4 regions of the Alteromonas sp. CI.11.F.A3 genome follow, and region 1 is predicted to be linked to each of the others. Evidence: predicted binding sites of a transcription regulator. Region 1 holds the regulator's gene; each other region holds the start of a gene.
The links. The regulator sigma-54, encoded in region 1, starts transcription at its own class of promoters, with help from an activator protein. The targets are predictions, from matches to a motif close to GTTGGCACGNNNNTNGNNT.

Region 1 (3,801 bases):
CCCGCCTAATGGCTTTCACCGTTTCTTTATCACTTAGTTTACCGGCAACGGTAGCAAGTGTTTGTAAGTGACCCTCTGTTTTTTCTTCAGGTACTAACAAGGCAAAGAATATATCTACGGGTTGATCGTCAAGCGCATCAAAATCGATGGCAGGGTTACTGGTTACAATAATGGCGATAACGTGTTCTAAACCCGGCAATCGACCGTGAGGCAATGCAATGCCATTGCCAATACCCGTACTTCCCATTCGTTCGCGGCCAAGTAGGCTAGCTAAAACTGTGGCCTGATCGATGTCGGGATTATTTTTAGCGGCAATGTCGCTAATAATCTCTAGAATACGTTTTTTACTATTACATTGAACCGCACACTCGGTGCGGTCCAAACTTACTATGGCTTGAATTTCCATACTAATATTTAGTGCTTTTTCAGCTTTTCCTTATGCTTGATAACTTGCCTGTCGAGCTTGTCGATCATGCTGTCTATCGCCGCATACATATCTGTATTATGAGATGAAGCAAACACTTCTGCGCCGCTAAGGTGCATGGTGGCTTCGGCTTTTTGATTGAGTTTTTCGACGTTCAGGATGACATGCACATTAGATATGTGATCAAAGTGACGCTCTAGTTTGCTGAACTTAGTATCGACATAGCTACGCAAAGAGTCAGTAATTTCGACATGATGACCGGTAAGGTTGATTTGCATATTTCGTCTTCCTTAAATTATCAAGGCCTTTAGATAAGGCTTTTGCGTTGGTTTGACGGCGGAATCGATAACGATTCCCGGTATTTTGCTATTGTTCGCCGGGCAACTTTAATGCCTTGTTCGGCCAACAATTGAGCAATCTTGCTATCGCTTAATGGCTTGCTGGGCGTTTCCGCTGCCACAAGCTTTTTGATTAGTGCGCGAATAGCGGTAGATGAACACTCACCACCAGATTCCGTTGCCACGTGACTAGAAAAGAAATACTTCAATTCGAAAATGCCACGTGGAGTATGCATATACTTTTGCGTGGTGACACGTGAAATGGTGGATTCATGCATATCTACCATTTCTGCGACATCATTAAGCACCATTGGTTTCATCATTTCTGGGCCGTGCTCGAAAAAGCCCATTTGTTGCTGCACAATACAGTTCGCGACTTTCATCAAGGTGTCGTTTCTTGACTCAAGGCTTTTTATAAACCATTTGGCTTCTTGCATATGCGAGCGAATAAATTGCGAATCGCTGCTGTTTTTAGAGCGTCTGCTCATGGCAGCATATTGCTGATTTACGCTTAATTTAGGCAGGCTATCGGGGTTAAGTTCTACCACCCAACGGCCATTCTTTTTGTTTACCGAAACATCAGGAATAACGTATTCCGGCTCTTTGGTAATTAATGCACTACCTGGACGAGGATTCAACGTTTGCAATAAGCGCATGGCTTCGCGAAGTTGATCTTCTTTCAAACGGCTCTTACGCATTAACGTACGGTAGTCTTTGCTGCTAAGTAGATCTGAATACTCGTTGATAAGCTGTCTTGCTTCAGTAAGCCATGGCGTATCGTCTGAGAACTGGCGAAGCTGCACAAGCAAACATTCTTGCGGAGTACGTGAACCTGAACCGATAGGGTCGAACATTTGAATACGTTTTAGTACACATTCAACTTCGTCCATTTCCACCAATTCTTCAACATCGTCGGAATTCACTGACTCTAAAATCTGTTCAATGGGTACGTTGAGGTAACCAGATTCATCAATTGAGTCGATAATGGCGGTAGCAATTGCGCGGTCGGTATCCGAAAACGGCGTTAAACGCATCTGCCAAAGCAAATGGTCTTGAATATTGTCGGTAGTTTCTCCCTGAAACAGTTGGTCGTCATCATTATTAGATGGACCTGGAGCGGGTGCAGATGAGGCCGAGTAATACTCATCCCATGTGCTGTCAATTGGCAACTCGTCGGGAAGGTCATTCTTTTCAAGCGCATCTCCAGCTTCTAACGAATCGCTAGATGCAGTTGGAGCCGCTTCTACAGAAGGGTCGTCTCCATCCATGTTGTTTTTCTCAACAGGGTGGTCATCGCCGCCTTCTTCAACTTCTAAAAGTGGGTTTGAGTCTAGTGCTTCCTGAATCTCTTGCTGCAGGTCGAGCGTAGACAACTGCAGCAGCTTGATTGCCTGCTGCAACTGCGGTGTCATGGTAAGTTGTTGACTGAACTTTAGCTGTAAAGATGGTTTCATCTACGTCTTATTTTTAAACTCTTGTTGTGAATATACCCGTGTTTAAAACTGAAAGTGACAATTCGGTTACAGTAACTATAGCCTGAATTGTTCTCCTAGGTATACATCCCTTACTTTCTGATTACTTAAAACTTGTTCTGCCGTCCCTTGCGCGATGAGTTCGCCTTGGCTCACAATATACGCTTTCTCACACACATCCAGTGTTTCTCTTACGTTGTGATCGGTGATAAGGATTCCAATTCCTCTGTCACGAAGATGTTGAATGATCTTCTTTATATCATTAACCGATATAGGATCAACACCTGCAAATGGCTCATCTAGCAAAATAAATTGCGGATTGGCTGCTAATGCTCGTGCGATTTCTACTCGGCGACGTTCACCACCGGATAAACTCATACCCGTACTATTACGTATATGGTTGATATTAAATTCATCAAGTAGCGCATCGGCTTCTTGTTCTTGTTCTGCTGAACTTAACCCTTTACGGGTTTGTAAGATAGCCATGATGTTTTCAAACACCGTCAATTTTCTAAAAATCGAGGCTTCTTGCGGCAAATATCCAATTCCGCGACGTGCTCGTTCGTGCATGGGTTCGTGGGTTAATTCGCTGTCATCAATGCTGATTTTGCCCTTATCAAGGGGTACTAGGCCAACAATCATGTAGAAGGTAGTGGTTTTACCGGCACCATTTGGGCCGAGTAATCCAACGATTTGCCCAGTCGATACTGATAAGCTTACATCGCGAACCACTTGACGTGCTTTATACGCCTTTGCAAGGCTCTGTGCGCTCAACGTTGCCATGATTAGTTGTCGTCCGCCTTATCGCCTTCGTTATTCGATGACGCTTTACGTATTGCCTCAGGCGTAAATACGGTAGTTACTCTGCCACCTTCACCATCTTCGCCGCCTGTTGCAAGCAATTGTTCTGTGACCATGTCGAAGGTAATCTTGTCGCCTTGTACTTTACTGGTGTCTTGCTGTAGCTCGGCACTACCTTGTAAAGAAATAGTTCGGTTTACCACTTCATAGCGAATTTCATTGGCTTTCGCTGTGACGGTGGCACCGTCTTCAAGTTCTTGCGAGTAGCTAGCTGGTTTGCCGCGAGCAACGAATATCTCTCGTCCATCACCTTCGCTGGCAATAACTTCAACTTCATCGGCATTTATTACCAAAGAACCTTGGGTAATTCGTACATCATCTTTAAACAATGACGTTTTGTTTTTGCCGTCAACAAATTGCGATTTCGAGTCGACTTTAATGGGTTTGTTAAAGTCGCTTTCAGCCGCTATAGCCACAGTAGCGAATAGGCTAACAGCTAGGCTGGTCGCTAATGCTTTAGAGGCTAGGCGAATAAATGGTTTGTACATGGTCTATTAACTCGTATTCCTGGGTACGCAAATTGGCGTTAAACCCATTGCTGTTAATCACATATTGTAAGCCACGTATTTCCACGGGCTGATCAGATGTCATTTGCTTAGTGTACAGGTTTATCTCTATAAACGCTGTGCGTATTGTTCTTACAAAGTCATCGACACTTTGGTTTTCAATAACGACATTATTTTCTAGCTGTATCAATTCGTTATTG
Region 2 (3,801 bases), 1.8 Mb from region 1:
GCAGCGAAAATCCGTTTCGCCTGACTTCTCCGAGAAGTCAGGCGACATTTCGCACTGACCAGTCAGACATATCCGGCACTTCGTCTACCGCCACTCCCCCAGACATTTCGTTTGAAGAAGCATTTAGTTCACTAAAGGCACTTTTCACCCAGAAAAAATATCAAGGTTTTGCATTAGTTGACTTGGTTAACGCCGAACTTCAACTCATTACTAAATCTATTTTTGTTACCATATTTGGTGCACTTACTGCATTTGCATTAGGTGGCTTTTGCTGGATTTTACTCAATTCATGTATAGGATTGGCTATGCATCATGCTGGCATGCCGGCACTTCTTATTATGATTATATTGTTACTCGTAAATAGTGTATTAAGCGTCATCGCATTTATGTATGCACAAAGTGCGTTTCGCTTTATCAACCTAAAACGGCTCGCAACGTTAATGCAATCTTTAATGAAGTAGCGACACTTAACTACGGGATTGCCGTTCGACAGCGTACAACTATGGAGCACTTATCATGAATATTTTTCTGAAGAAGAACTTGGAAGACATTAGACAGTGCCAGCATAACTACTTAGCACAAAAACATCACGCAGAAGCATCACTTGAAGAAGCGAAACGAGATTGTCGGCTGCTTATGGGCAAACCTGAAGTATTATTAGGTATTATTGCTGCTGGAGCTTACAAGGGCATTAATACTGATGCCCCCAAGAGCAAAAGAAATCAAGCTATTATGACTTTTGTGCGCACCACCGCGCTCTCATTTCTAAGATAATAGTAACCAAATTTAATACTAGGAATTATCATGCGCCTTCCAATAAAAATGAAAATAGCGGCTCTAGCATGCAGTGTGTTTTTTACCGCGTGCACTACTACACCTATAGCTTCCCCTACGCCGTACAAATCTGCGGTGACTAAAGAAGGTTACGGTTACTCAAGCGTTCAGCTAACCGACAATGAATACCGAGTTTTATTTAAAGCTACTGACCGAACCCCTGCCGATGTCATTCAGCAATTCGCATTGCGCCGAGCAGCTGAACTCGCAAACAAACAAAACTACGAATGGTTGGCAATTGTTAAAACCGATGTTGATAAAAAACCTGTTATGGCCAGAGCGGTAACTCACAGCACGGATAAACCCCAACCGTTTGCAACTAACCAGCAATGTACCATGTCAGGATGTACAGAAGTGGCACAACCTGCACCAGGCCAGGGACAAAATACCGTTACGCAGACTCAAATTAATGATGTTTACTTTTCTATCTTGGTAAGAATGAACAATACCAAAGCTAGCTTAGGGAAAAACGCGATGTCTGTTCAGGAAATTTTGGCAAATCAGGCTGACAACGCTAAATAAGCGTTTCAGCTGACAAATATTGTGTAGTTAAACGACCGCCATTTGGCGGTCTTTCTATTTTCAACATGCAATACTATTTATTACTTTTTTCGGAGTCTAAATGTAATGTATTAGCACGTTCGACCCAATCCAGATCTTTTGTTTGTTCATCTAACGTCGCATTGGCATCTTCTAAGAAAACTTTACAAAAATATTCTACTGACTGAAATCGTTCTCGGTACTGTTGCAATTGCACTTCCATTTCATACATAGCATTTGAAAATTCTGAGTTGGATTTCGACAACTCATAATCACACTTAAGATACGCACATAAAACATCAGCCGCCTTAGCAAGACGCACGTGAATGTCATCTTTATCTTGTTCTATTAAAGGCTGGTAACGCTTCTGTAGCGGCTCAGGCAAGGTTTGTATCAGCATAGCCTCAAACCTGCGCTCGAGCTTCTTAATAGCAGCAGTAGTTTCAGGGTCGTGATATTTCACAGGGCTTGGAATATCACTCATACCCGCAATTTCGCTACCTTCATGAAATATAGCCATAGCAGCAACTCGGTCAGGGTCGACATCTTCGTTAAACACATCCGCGGCTATTGCGCCTAGCATATGCGCTACCATAGAGGCTTCGTAGATGTGTGTAGACAACATCTCCTCTTGAAACTGTGCCATTAAAGGCCATCGTTTCACATTTCTTGCCCGTTGCATTAAACCTATAAATGCGGAGTGAGTTTTTGCCATTTCGCGCCCTTTAGTATAACGAGAGTTAAAAAGTGATAGTAGCATCTGCAAATCGTGAATGCTTCTTTGCTTCCTACCTGCTTTAGCTATGTAAAAAGTGCAAATGCTCTGTAAACCTTGTTTATCCCACAAAGAAATTACTAGCCTAAAGTAGCACAAATAAAAAATAAAACGTATTAAATCATAAGCTTAACATTTAGGCACGGAGTTCGCATTAGTATCTATGTCAGTAACGGAGCAAAAAGAGGATTTAGCTATGTTAGGTTGGGCAATTACTTTTTTCATTATCGCCATTATTGCAGCAGTTTTTGGTTTTGGCGGCATCGCAGGTGCAGCAACAGGTATCGCACAATTTTTATTTTTTGTGTTCATCGCCTTACTAGTCATTTCACTAGTCGCGAATGCCTTACGCGGTCGGTCACCACGAGCATAAATTTATTACGCTTTTAGATATTTTTAAATCTTTAAGATACTTTTAGGAAACAGGAGAACGGACATGATCTCACAGAAATCATTATTAAAACTTTTAGCAGCTGGTACATTCGCACTAACACTTGCCGCATGCGGCGATAACAACGCAGAAGATGCAGGCGAAGAGCTAGACGAAATTGTAACAGATGCAGGCAACGCAGTAGAAGATGCTTGTGAAGATGTTAAAGAAGGCGCAAACGCCGAAGATAAAGATTGTTAATTCACGCTTTATCATGAAAAAAGCTGATGGACTTTGTCCATCAGCTTTTTTTTTATACTTCTTCCCCGCCAAGCTCTCGCGCTAAATCGTCTAACTCTGATAACGTTCTATCAAACTCAGCTACCGCGTAACGGTAAGATACCAACACGTGACGATCACTGCGTCCAAACTTCACGACAAGTGAATCAACATCCATATGTTTAACCGTGTTGATAAAACGATATGCCGTCATCTCACTGGCAAAACCAAATTCAACTTGGCTTTTCATTTTAAGCAACCACCTCTGGATTGTTATCCAATACATTCACTACTCGTTCAAGTAAATGCGTTTCTTGGTCATCAACTTTCCCATGCGCAATCCAATCTTCCAACAACTGCGCAGGAGATAGGCTCTCGCCTTTCTCAAGTTTCGCCGTCATCATGGTTAGCTGTACATTGGTTCGCATACTGCTATCGCTCTGGGGGCTGGGTATATCAGTAGCGGCTTCCAACGCAACGGTTAGCCAATGACGACTTTGTTGCACAGGTGTAGGTTTAGACAGCGCAGACTTCCAACGCTTTCCTAGCAGGTCAGCGTCATCATCACTGATACTAGTAAAGTCGCCTGCCCGCAAACTTTCACTTAACACTGAAATAACCGATTGAGCCCGCTGTTGTACTTTACGAACGTGGCGCTGCTGAGCGCGTGTTTGCTGCTGCTTTTGAATACCGGTTATTTTCTTATCGAGTTTTGCACGCATTGCACCAGGCAAATCTTTCGCACGTGTTTCAATATCCTGAATTGAAGTAGCAATCGCCGATTCATCAGATTCCGAGTCAATAGCATTTAATTGAGTAAAAAGGGTATTAAAGGTTTCATTAAATGCAGATGACTGTGCCTTACGCTGCTCTTTTAAGCGTCCAAACAATGCATCATTTGCTAGGCGGAACTCACGCCACAATCGGCTTTCATCACGCTTACCGGCATGGCCTATGGCTTTCCAATCGTGTTGCAACTGCTGCGCTGTTTCAGTGGCACTAG
Region 3 (3,801 bases), 1.9 Mb from region 1:
TAATTACAACTTGTATTGCACATTGTGTTCCAAATTTCTTAACGCTACCTCATTACCGCGAAGAGTATACGCAGCAATGGATAGGAAGAAAATCCGACAAAGGTTGTAAGACAAAAGTTGTAAAGTGGATGGGAAAATACTACATATTGCTGCGAAAAAACGGGATATAGAAAAAAGTGGCTAACAACACTTCTTGACTTAATACAGGGTGTTATTATAGAAATCTACCGTTATCCAGACATAAAAAAGGGGCCCATTGGCCCCTTTTATTTCACTAATAACTGCTTAGTTTTTCATTGCTGTTTCAGTAATAACCTGCAAATTGTCTTCAACGTTTTTCACATCTGAAGCGTTTTTGGCTATTTCAACAGCAAGCTGGCGCTCGGCATCTGAGTCTACGTTACCTGTTAGTGTAACGTTACCTGCTTCAACATCTACATCAATATCGAAGCCAGAGATGTCGCTATCCATTAATAGACGAGTTTTAATTACGGTAGCAATTTTGGCATCAGTAAGCGTGCCCGTCTGCTCATCATATTCTGATTCAGCGTCATCTGACATGTCGCTTGCCATTTTTTCCATATCTTTCTCTTCAATAACAGAAAGTTGGTTGTCTACTGACATAACACCGTCAATATTTGAAACTAGCTCTTCCGCTAATTTCTTATCAACTGAATGATCTACTTTACCTGTTAGAACAACATTGCCGTTGTTTACATCTGTATTGATATCGAATGAATCAAGGTTGCCGTTGAATAGTAATGTTGCTTCGGCTTTGCCGTCTATCCACGCATCCTTAGCGCCTTTTTCCCATTTGTTATCTGTCTCCATGTCACCAGCAAAAGCTGCGGTTGTCATCGAGGTCGCTACAAGTATAGAAAGTAATGTGCGTTTCATAACAGTTCTCCTTTGTTGAAACTCCCAATAACCAATGCGAAACTCGAGCCAACATAGCAAACAACTGATTTATAACAAGTTACCCTACTTTCATCCTAGTTATCACTTGTTAACATCTCTGCAAACTTTTCGGCCTATGAGCATTTTTTACCTACAATTTGCCTAACCGGAACGAAAATTGAATATTCATTAACCAATATACTTATTATTAATCCAACAATAGCCGAGTTTGCCTTTTTTAAAGCGTTTGCAAGCAAGCTAATAATGCAAAAAACAACTTAGTCAGGAACGACAATGAATATTTTACTGAACACCATGGCGATATTTCTTATCGCTGCCACTTTAGCGCCTTCACTCCCGTCGAAGCATTGGCTGGTTAGGGTATGGGAATTTCCACGGCTACAGCTGCTAGGTTTAATGGTGATAGTCTTGATTACCCGAGGGGTTATGTATCCGTCGGAACTTTCTGCATTTAACACGCTTATCATCGCATTGCTTTATATTGGATTAATTGCCTGCGCGATTTACCAAGCTATTTGGATCTTGCCTTATACCTTCTTTTATAAAAAGGAAGTGGTTAAAGCATCTTCTCAAGATGCTGGAGAGAGTATTAGTATTTTATCTAGCAATGTTTTTATGCCCAATGAAGATTACGACAAGCTATTGAAGCATGTGCGTGACACCAATCCAGACTTCGTCGTTACTCTCGAATCTAACAAGCGCTGGGAAATAGCCCTATCGGCGTTAAACGAAACTCATCCTCACCAGCAGCATTGCCCGTTAGAGAATCTGTATGGCATGCACTTATACAGTAAATACCCACTGAAAACTGCCAAGCTCAACTATTTAGTAGAAGATGATGTGCCTTCCATGCTTGTTACTATCGATATGGATGGACAAGATGTGACACTTTACTTTTTACATCCGAAGCCTCCTAGCCCCACAGAAAACAAAACGGCTAAGCCCAGAGATGTGGAACTTACTATGGTAGGCCATGAAATAGCTAAAAAAGACGGGCCTATTATTGTGGCGGGTGACTTAAACGATGTGGCATGGTCACCTACTACCCGAAAATTTAAGAAAATAAGCGGTATGCTGGACCCAAGAATTGGTCGTGCATTTTTCAATACGTTTCATGCCCACTACCCATTAGTTAAATGGCCATTGGATCATGTGTTTCATTCAAGTCACTTTATGCTTGAAGACATTAGGAAACTACCTGATATTGGCTCAGATCATTACCCGCTGTTAACGCGGTTGAAACTAAAGCCAAAAGCCTAAATACAGAAAGTAAAAAGCCGCTATAAAGCGGCTTAATATTGAAAAGGCTTACGACTAGGTAGGCACACGATGTGCTGGAACTGACCTAACCGCTTTCGTATTGTGATTAACACACCACATTACGCTTTCGCATGCTTCTTCACGACGTTTAAAGTGTGCAAGACCAATAAGTTTGTCTTCTCGAGGCCACACCGCTTGTTTCAAAATGGCGGTGTCGGTTTCGCTAAGTGCGCTGGTGTCTAAACTCATTTCAACCGCTTTCTTATTCGGTTTAATCAGTGAAGGTTGAGCATCGGTGATAATACTTTTTTTGACGCACACATATTCACGCAGAACAGGATCTCGTACCACACCTATGTAATCGTCATCGCAAATAATGGCTGGCCACCCTTCAGATATTCGGCTCTGCCAAAACATTACAACGGTGAAGGCCACTAAAACAAACAAGGTTAAACCAATAAACTGACTGTCTAAATCCGGTGCAACAGAAACAATTATTCCTACTAATGCAGCAAATAATATCCATCCACCAAATACCCTTCGCATGGCATTGGGTGAAATACCAGAAATAACACTAACTTGTTTTAACTGGCTTTTTTCATAGTTGCGAAGTTCAACTACCGATTCAGAGTTCACAACTCTCTCCACTTGACTTTTACTCACTTTATAAAGATTTGAATACGCTCACAAGTGAACCATAGTTTATTATACTAATTAAGATTTACGCTGACTTAGGAAGTTCCGTCGACAATTGACATATTTCAAAATGCATTGAGTCTGCAAGATTATCTTGCTGACGACGTAATTTTGTTAAGATCACAGACGGCTCTGGCTCTCCGAAAAAAAACCATTCAGCAAAGCGCTTTCCAAGCCCGCCACTTCGTAACTGATAAACATGCACTACATAGCGGTATCCATTTACGTAAGCGTCGTGGTAAGCACGGCTTTCGTCTACTGATGTCAAACCGCCTCTAGGGTGAATAGCAAAGCTTTTCACCCCTGCTCCTCGTTTGGTTAAAAACGATATTCCCGCTTCAGATACACGCTTAACCGCGGCCTGCTTGAGGGCCTCTAGCGAAATATGCAAATAAGGCACATCAATTTTACCGAACAACCTACAGGCATTTGGGCATCCTGGCGCTAGTCCCACTGAAAAAGCCGTGTGGTCACGTCCTTCCCAAGGGCGGATCCATACGTAAGGGCTAACGTGAACATAAAGTTCAATGCCATCACACTGAATGCTAAATACGTCTGGAACCTCTGAATTTCTGGCGTTTACTAGCTCGTTAAGGCGCTCGTCACTGTATTGCATACTAGGCCTCCAATAAGATATTTTAAGCTAATGCGCTGTGAAAAACCTAACAAAAGGGCGCGCTATTAATGCTTAGCTTAATGATTGACTAGTATGACATATTCGGTATTTTTTTGTTAGAGCGTTCTGTAATAACAAAGCAAAAACTGACGGTGCATATTTACACTGCCAGCTTACGTTTTTAGATGGGTAAAGAAATAATATACTGGGGAAATTAACGTTGTTGACGATGGTTTTCAGGAACCGCTACCAGTTGTTCCTCAACCAATTCGCAAGTACCTTCCACGCTGTCACCGCGACGGGTTTCAAAA
Region 4 (3,801 bases), 1.8 Mb from region 1:
TTTTGTCGGGTCGCTCATAATAGCAGCACGATGAACAAAGTGGCGTAATTCACGAACATTACCTGGCCAATCGTAGGCTTGTAACGTGTTTAGCTGACTTTCTTGCCAACTAAATTTAGAGCCATTATCTTTATTAAACTCTTCAATAAAGGTTTTTGCTAATAAAGGAATATCTTCTTTGCGTTCGCGCAAAGTGGGTATGGTGATTGGAAACACCGCAAGTCTGAAATAGATATCTTCACGCAGCACTTTGCTTTGTGCTATTTCTTCCATGGTTCGGTTGGTCGCTGACACTACGCGGCAGTTAACCGGAATAGTTTTAGTACCGCCAACACGGATAACCACTTTGTTTTCCAATACGCGCAGTAAGTTTGGCTGCATGTCGATAGGCATTTCAGTGATTTCATCTAAGAACAAACATCCGCCCTCAGCTTGTTCGAAAACACCTTCTTTACGGCCAACAGCGCCTGTAAATGCGCCTTTCTCGTGGCCAAATAATTCACTACCAATCAATTCTTTTGAAAAGGCACCGCAGTTAGTCACTACGTAAGGGCCTTCACTTTGTGAAGCGCGGTGAATGGCGGCTGCAACTACCTCTTTCCCTACACCACTTTCGCCAAGTAGCATAACGTTCGCACTTGTTCTGCTTACTCGTTCAATTAATTTGTAGAGTTCTCTCATTGGCGCAGATTCGCCAATAAGCAAGTCGAAATGCTTTTCGATTTTTTCGCTGGTATCTTCAGCAACTTTAGGTTTCCCCGTTAATACTGCTTCAATGTCTTCACGTTGAATAGGCTTAACAAGGTAATCAATATTGGGGCCGCATAAACCTTTAATGACACCCTTTACCGATGGGTGCCCAGTAATAAGGGTAATGCGTGGACGTTTGGGAAGTGCGTTAAGTTCATCGAACAAGTGTGCACCGCTGCCATCAGGCAACATGAAATCAAGTAATATATGATCAAAGGTTTCTTTCTTTAACCAGTCTCTCGCTTCACCTAATGTGGCAGCAGTTAGGACTTCGTGACCGAGAAACTCAATAATAGTGCAGGCCACCTCGGTAAACTCGGCATCATCATCTACAAGCAAAACAGTTAACACTTGAATATCCCTTTTTTATTGACCAACCACTTCCTGATAGCTTGTCTCAGCACATTGGGTGGGTAAGTTGACCAGATTTTATAATTATTTGTGCATTATTACATTCAAACGTAGACGTTGTCGCATTCATACTCAACTTTGGTTGAATAAGGCAGCAATATCTTGGGGCTGACCTCAAGATGCGATCCTCGCATCATGTAAAAGAGGGCTAGCTAAATATAATCCACACACTGACATATCTTTAGCTGATAAAGCACATATTGTGCCGATTGCTACCAGAAAAGCGCAAATTTGAACGCTGACCCACTTCAGTGGCACAGTTATCGCATTATTAATCTCATAGTAGCTTTGTAACCGAACGCAAAAATTCAGCGCTTGTGCGTATTTTTCTGAAAAATTTATCTCAGATTTTTACTTACGGGTCAGCGCAAAATATAAGCGTTATGTACGGTGATACTACTGAATTAATTTAATTTTTGATGGAATACCCAAAGCGTATTGCGCTTCGCTATCACCCAAGACGCATAGGTTTCAATGGAAATTAGGCATAAGCCTTAAGCCATAAATAGGGAATAAAAATGTTTGAGGAAACTGGCGCAAGGTCAATGACACTTTATGAGTTGTTGGGCAAGATGCAGCCCAAAAACACCACCGACGTCATGGCGTTTTCGGAGTTCTGGAATGCCATGGAAAAGAGGGGGTTTGGACCTATGTTGGCTTTGCCTGCGTTTATTGCAGCAACCCCCATAGGTGCCATTCCTGGTGTACCTACCATAACCGGTGTGACAATTTTACTTATCGCAATGCAAATTTTACTCGGTCGCCGTCATCCGTGGCTTCCTGCTACCATTATGAAAATTGAAATGGACGCCGATCGAATTGAATTTTTGGTTAATAAAATGAAACCTGTGGCGGTGCGATGTGACCGATTCTTAATGCCACGGTGGTTTTTTATGCGCCAGCCTGTGTTTCGCTCATTGATTGCACTTAGCTGTGCGGCGTGTGGATTGTTGATGGTGCCACTAGAATTAGTACCCTTTATGGGGTTAATACCGGCGTTTGCGGTATTGATTATGGCTATAGGTATGGCAACGGATGACGGCGCTGTAGCACTCTTTGGGCTATCCATTGCTCTATTTGGTTTCTTGTATGGCGGCCAACAGATAGCATTAGGGATTGGGTAACTTAAGCATTGGGTAAATTAAGTATTGGGTAAATTAAGTATTGGGTAAACCAAGCGCTGGCTAAACTTAATATCGGGCAAATTAGATATTCGTTAGATACCCGAGTTCTTGCTTTTTAGGCTTTGCGTTAAGTACAGCTTAGCTATAACACTTTGCTTTAATTAAACTGCCACAGCTTATGCTATCGATGCAGAGACTCTATGCATTGATCAAGCATGCCATCAGCAGAGGGAAGCTGCATCGATTGATATCTAAGTTCACCGATAAAGCTTCTTGCTGCGGGCCCAAGGCCGTCACCATCTTCAAATGTGAGATAAAGCATAGCGCGACGCAATCCACTGTTGCTATCAATAGGAAGCGGAAGCAACAGCCCTTCTTCTAATTCTTTTTTAATGATAGCGATAGGGAGCCAAGCAAACCCAAGCCCTTGAGAAATCATATCTACCGAGGTTCTAATATGGCTCACCGTCCAGCGCTGCTCGGCGCCAAGCCAACCTGCATCAACTTTACGTTCAGCCGATGAATCTCTTACTACTATTTGACGATGCGACTTTAGATCTTCTAACGTTAACGCGCGGTCAAGTGCGTGCAGAGGATGATCGACATGTGCCACCGCGGCAAAGTCTATCTCGCATAAATCTTCACTGAATCCGCCGGGGTAGGGGAAAGGTGAAATCGCGATATCGACATTACCACTATCAAGTAGGGAGTTTGCCCCGCTTAATACGGTTTCTTCAATTTCGATACGTAGCAGCGGGAACTCTTCAGACACTTTGCTCAGTACGTTATAGAGTAAGTCTGATGGAAAAATAATATCAACGGCGATACGAAGAAGAGTTTCAGTTCCCGCTTGTAAACTAGCCGCTACCGCTTCTAACTTTTGAGCTTCATTTAAAACGAACGCTGCTCGACGATACATCAACTCCCCTTGAGGAGACAGTTTTACCTTGCGTCCACTGTTTTCGAACAACACAACGCCAATGGCATTTTCTAATTTTTGAACCGCGTGATGCACACTAGACTGGCTTTTGTGAACCAATGCGGCAGCTTGATTGAAGCCTCCAGCATCTACCACAGCTTTAAACATGCGCCATTGTTCTAACGTAGATTTTAACATCGCGAGCTCTAATTGATTATTCTGTCACTGTATAGAGCGGTTATACCACAAGCGGCCAGAGGCTGTCAGCGCTTATGCGTCGGTGGCTTGCTTAATATCGCCTATTGAACAGGTTACCACGCTCACATTGTCATACCCCATGTTCATTAGCTGTTCGGCTGCCAATTTAGCGCGAATGCCCGAGGCGCAATGAATATAGATTGGAAACTTGGCATCTTTACATTTTTCGATAACTTTCATTTCGAGCACGCCACGAGGAATATTTAATGCGGCTTCTACAGGGCTAGATGCAGCCTCGGCGGGCTCACGAACATCAAGTAATAAACCATGATTAGAAGATATTTCCTGCATCGCTTCTTTAGCCGTAATACAACGCAGCGGGAAAGGGATATTAGCGAG

Region 2: R1T43_RS09025 (DUF1328 domain-containing protein) is a predicted target of sigma-54. The motif match lies at 2,286-2,304, and genes of this name have one in related genera.
Region 3: R1T43_RS08890 (BON domain-containing protein) is a predicted target of sigma-54. The motif match lies at 932-950, and genes of this name have one in related genera.
Region 4: R1T43_RS09080 (exopolysaccharide biosynthesis protein) is a predicted target of sigma-54. The motif match lies at 1,412-1,430, and genes of this name have one in related genera.

The regions. Positions count from the first base shown of each region.
Region 1 is NZ_CP136708.1:3,951,118-3,954,918, reverse strand. Features, by position in the region: gene ptsN (PTS IIA-like nitrogen regulatory protein PtsN) at 1-406, opposite strand, end outside; gene hpf (ribosome hibernation promoting factor) at 415-702, opposite strand; gene R1T43_RS17010 (RNA polymerase factor sigma-54) at 732-2,216, opposite strand; gene lptB (LPS export ABC transporter ATP-binding protein) at 2,292-3,017, opposite strand; gene lptA (lipopolysaccharide transport periplasmic protein LptA) at 3,020-3,583, opposite strand; gene lptC (LPS export ABC transporter periplasmic protein LptC) at 3,552-3,801, opposite strand, start outside.
Region 2 is NZ_CP136708.1:2,104,113-2,107,913, reverse strand. Features, by position in the region: gene R1T43_RS09045 (hypothetical protein) at 1-461, shown strand, start outside; gene R1T43_RS09040 (hypothetical protein) at 517-774, shown strand; gene R1T43_RS09035 (CC0125/CC1285 family lipoprotein) at 805-1,356, shown strand; gene yfbR (5'-deoxynucleotidase) at 1,430-2,089, opposite strand; gene R1T43_RS09025 (DUF1328 domain-containing protein) at 2,346-2,522, shown strand; gene R1T43_RS09020 (hypothetical protein) at 2,586-2,780, shown strand; gene R1T43_RS09015 (hypothetical protein) at 2,833-3,048, opposite strand; gene R1T43_RS09010 (DUF349 domain-containing protein) at 3,050-3,801, opposite strand, start outside.
Region 3 is NZ_CP136708.1:2,069,022-2,072,822, reverse strand. Features, by position in the region: gene R1T43_RS08890 (BON domain-containing protein) at 286-897, opposite strand; gene R1T43_RS08885 (endonuclease/exonuclease/phosphatase family protein) at 1,192-2,178, shown strand; gene R1T43_RS08880 (hypothetical protein) at 2,233-2,814, opposite strand; gene R1T43_RS08875 (hypothetical protein) at 2,900-3,490, opposite strand; gene R1T43_RS08870 (hypothetical protein) at 3,705-3,801, opposite strand, start outside.
Region 4 is NZ_CP136708.1:2,113,112-2,116,912, forward strand. Features, by position in the region: gene R1T43_RS09075 (sigma-54-dependent transcriptional regulator) at 1-1,101, opposite strand, end outside; gene R1T43_RS09080 (exopolysaccharide biosynthesis protein) at 1,680-2,285, shown strand; gene R1T43_RS09085 (LysR family transcriptional regulator) at 2,467-3,402, opposite strand; gene R1T43_RS09090 (rhodanese-like domain-containing protein) at 3,475-3,801, opposite strand, start outside.